DNA from 2 places in the Pseudomonas sp. ASL9 genome. Region 2 is predicted to be linked to the other one. Evidence: predicted binding sites of a transcription regulator. Region 2 holds the regulator's gene; the other holds the start of a gene.

Region 1 (2,202 bases), 1.1 Mb from region 2:
AGCACCCGCAGCCACCAGACCCAGGCTGAGAAAGGAAAAATGCGGCATGCCTGGCACCAGTCCCATGACCATCATCAAGCCTGCGGCCACAGCCAGCGCTTTGGGCGAAGTGAACATCTGCCGATTGATCTGTTTGCCCATTTCTTCCGAACCGGAAGCACGGGTCACCATGATCGCTGCAGCAGTGGACAGCAACAGTGATGGCAACTGCGCCACCAAACCGTCACCAATGGTCAGCAGCGCGTAAACTTTGCCCGCATCGGCGAATGACATGTTGTGCTGGAAAATACCGACGGCCACCCCCCCGATGAGGTTGATGAACAGAATCAACAAGCCGGCAATGGCGTCGCCACGCACAAATTTGCTGGCACCATCCATTGACCCGTAGAACTCGGCTTCCTGGGCGACTTCAAGGCGACGACGCTTGGCTTCGGGCTGATCGATCAGGCCGGCGTTTAGGTCGGCGTCGATAGCCATCTGCTTGCCGGGCATCGCGTCGAGGGTGAAACGGGCGCTCACTTCGGAAATTCGGCCCGCACCCTTGGTAACAACGACAAAGTTGATGATCATCAAAATCGCAAAAACCACGATACCAACGACGTAGTTACCGCCAATCACCACCTCGCCAAAGGCCTGAATCACCTTACCGGCAGCGGCGTGGCCGTCTTGACCGTGAAGCATGACCACCCGCGTCGACGCCACGTTCAGCGCTAGACGCAGCAATGTAGCAACCAGCAGGATGGTGGGGAATACCGAGAAGTCCAACGGCCGCAGGGCATACACACACACCAGCAGGACAACAATCGATAGCGCGATGTTGAACGTGAAAAATACATCCAGCAGAAATGGAGGCATCGGCAACATCATCATTGCCAACATGACCAACAGCAGCAGCGGCACACCCAGTTGCCCACGACCCAGGCCAACCAGATTGCTGCGCGCAGCGTTGATTAATTGAGAGCGATCGACCAATTCTTTTCCTGCCCGCTAGACCAAACTTTTGACGCCATTAAGCGACGTAGCAAGGTCAGTGCAAGAAGCTTTCCAACTATTGGAATCAGCGCAATTTTGTAGGCGATGCCGCGCTCTCGCGCAGCAAATAGGGTCCCTGCGGGACTGTAGCTGACATTGGCTGGAGCTGCCGAAGGCTGCGAAAGGAGCGATGCGGTGTATCAGGTAAACCTACGAATCACGCCGCAAATCGTTCGGGATCGGCATATCGCCCAAAGGGTCCGGGCGCTTGCCCTTGCCTGCGCGATGCTGGCGAATCTGATAGACGTACGCCAGCACTTGCGCCACGGCAAGGTACAGGCCGGCAGGAATCTCCTGGTCCAGTTCGGTGGAGTAGTAAATCGAACGCGCCAAAGCGGGTGACTCAAGAAGAAGGATGTTGTGCTCGGCGCCGATTTCTCGAATCTTCAATGCCAGAAAATCATTACCCTTGGCCAACAACAGCGGCGCCCCGCCCTGCTCGGGATCGTATTTGAGCGCCACGGCAAAATGCGTCGGGTTGGTAATAATCACGTCCGCATCGGGAATCTTCGTCATCATTCGTCGCTGGGACATCTCGCGCTGCAACTGACGAATCCGCTGTTTGACCTCTGGCCGCCCATCGCTGTCCCTGTGCTCGTCACGCACCTCCTGCTTGGTCATCAACAGCTTTTTATGGCTCTCCCACAACTGGAACGGCACATCCACCGCAGCAATGATGATCAACCCGCACGCAATCCACAACGCACTCCAGCCTACCACCTGCACGCTATGAATGATCGCCAGCTCCAATGGCTCATGGGCGATAGAGACCAGAGCACCCTTGTCCTTGGACAGTACCGCCAACGCCACCATCAGAATGATGAAAAACTTGGCCAGCGCCTTGATCAGCTCGACCAACGCCTGGACGGAAAACATGCGCTTGATCCCGGACACCGGACTCATTCGACTGAACTTGGGCACCATTGTCTCGGTAGAAAATATCCACCCCCCCAACGAGATCGGGCCGATGAGTGCCGCCAAAACCATGGTCAGCATCAGCGGCTGAACGGCAACCAGCGCCGCCTTCCCAGCATTGAGAAAATACAGGCCCATGTAGTGGTCATCCATGATGACTTCACGCGGAAGCGTAAAATTAACCCGCATCAACTCGAGCATCATCTCCGCCAACTGACTACCAAATACCAGCAAGCCCCCTGCCCCCGCCATCAT
Region 2 (2,202 bases):
CGTGGCTTCGATCTTCTGTTTCAGTTTCTCGACCGCCATCGTTACCTGCACATTGGTAATTTTGTCAAAGTGCCCTTCGAGTTTCTTGAGTTTGAGCTCGATGTATTCGCGCAGGGGCTTGGTCACTTCCAGCTGATGTCCACTGATGTTGACTTGCATACAACTTCTCCTTCGTTGCCAGTGCATAAAGAGGCAGGCTTGAATACCTGCCACTGGAACGCTATGGCATGCGCCCGTTATCACATCAATCGCTTACGTTCGCTTGAAGGTGCTATCCCAAGTGATTCGCGGTATTTAGCGACGGTACGACGGGCTACCTGAATGCCTTGTGCCTCCAGTAAACCAGCGATCTTGCTGTCACTCAACGGCTTTTTCTGATTTTCCGCAGCAACCAGTTTTTTGATGATCGCGCGAATGGCTGTGGAGGAACACTCGCCGCCCTCAGAGGTGCTTACGTGACTGGAAAAGAAATATTTCAGTTCGTAGATACCGCGCGGGGTATGCATGAATTTTTGCGTGGTCACCCGTGAAATCGTCGACTCGTGCATGCCGACCGCTTCGGCGATGTCATGCAGAACCAGTGGTTTCATTGCCTCGTCGCCGTACTCGAGGAAGCCGCGTTGGTGCTCGACGATCTGCGTGGCCACTTTCATAAGCGTTTCATTGCGGCTCTGCAGGCTTTTGATGAACCAGCGTGCCTCCTGCAACTGATTGCGCATGAACGTGTTGTCAGCGCTGGTATCGGCCCTGCGGACGAACCCTGCGTACTGAGGGTTGACCCGTAGACGGGGCACGGACTCTTGATTGAGCTCTACCAGCCAGCGTTCATTGTCTTTACGCACGATCACGTCGGGCACAACGTATTCTGCCTCGCTGGATTCGATCTGCGAGCCTGGACGCGGGTTCAGGCTCTGCACCAGTTCAATGACCTGGCGCAGCTCATCTTCCTTGAGTTTCATGCGCCGCATCAGTTGGCCGTAGTCACGGCTGCCGAGCAGGTCGATGAAGTCACAGACCAGGCGCTGTGCTTCGGCCAGCCAGCGAGTTTTCGCAGGCAGCTGACGCAATTGCAGCGACAGGCATTCGCTCAGGTTGCGGGCGCCGATGCCTGCGGGTTCGAATTGCTGGATCCGGTGCAGAACCGCTTCGATTTCATCCAGCTCGACATCCATTTCCGGATCGAAGGCATCGAGGATTTCCTCAAGCGACTCGTCCAGATAACCCTGATTGTTGATGCAGTCGATCAGCGTGACGGCGATCAACCGATCGGTATCGGACATGGGTGCCAGATTCAATTGCCACAGCAGATGGCTTTGCAGGCTTTCGCCGGCCGATGTGCGGGTGGTGAAGTCCCACTCGTCATCATCGTTGCTGGGCAGACTGCTGGCGCTGGTCTGGTACACGTCATCCCAGGCGGTGTCGACTGGCAGTTCGTTGGGAATACGGTCGTTCCAGTCGCCCTCTTCCAGGTTGTCCACCGTCGGGGCAGCTTCCTGGTAGGTGGGTTCCTGAACGTCAGGATTAGGTTTCTCTATGTTGTCGGCCAACGGATCAGCGTTGTCGAAGTCGTCACCTTCCTCCTGGCGTTCCAGCATAGGGTTGGACTCCAACGCTTCCTGGATTTCCTGTTGCAGGTCCAGGGTCGACAGTTGGAGGAGGCGGATGGCCTGTTGCAGCTGCGGTGTCATCGTCAGCTGCTGGCCCATTCTCAGGACTAGCGATGGTTTCATGGCAGGGGCTTAACACCTTATTCGCCGGCGCACATGCGCCATCCACTACAGGGCGCCGAAGCGCCAACTTAAGCAAATTATATGCCTGAAACCTAAGTGTTTGCCTAGGGTGTGCTGACAATTAATGTTTTTGTCAGCGCTAAACCCTAGTGTCCGCCGCCTATGGAGAGCGAAACAGCGCAGAACTTACAGGCGGAATTCATGGCCGAGGTAAACCTCTTTAACCAGTTGGTTGGCCAGAATGGTTGCTGAATCACCTTCAGCGATCAGTTGCCCATCGTTGACGATATAAGCGGTTTCACAAATATCCAGGGTGTCACGAACGTTGTGATCGGTGATCAGTACGCCGATGCCCTTGGCTTTCAGGTGATAGATGATCTGCTTGATATCGCCAACCGAAATCGGGTCGACACCGGCGAACGGCTCATCAAGCAGGATGAATTTGGGCGAGGTCGCCAACGCGCGAGCGATT

Evidence for each region. The regulator sigma-54, encoded in region 2, starts transcription at its own class of promoters, with help from an activator protein. The targets are predictions, from matches to a motif close to ANTGGCATNNANNTTGCTNT.
Region 1: the regulator sigma-54 is predicted to act here: its motif matches at 1,030-1,049, upstream of flhA (flagellar biosynthesis protein FlhA).

Annotation. Positions count from the first base shown of each region.
Region 1 is NZ_CM155277.1:4,928,388-4,930,589, reverse strand. It holds gene flhA (flagellar biosynthesis protein FlhA) at 1-972, opposite strand, end outside; gene flhB (flagellar biosynthesis protein FlhB) at 1,183-2,202, opposite strand, start outside.
Region 2 is NZ_CM155277.1:3,872,201-3,874,402, forward strand. It holds gene hpf (ribosome hibernation-promoting factor, HPF/YfiA family) at 1-159, opposite strand, end outside; gene AC1ME2_RS17935 (RNA polymerase factor sigma-54) at 240-1,730, opposite strand; gene lptB (LPS export ABC transporter ATP-binding protein) at 1,917-2,202, opposite strand, start outside.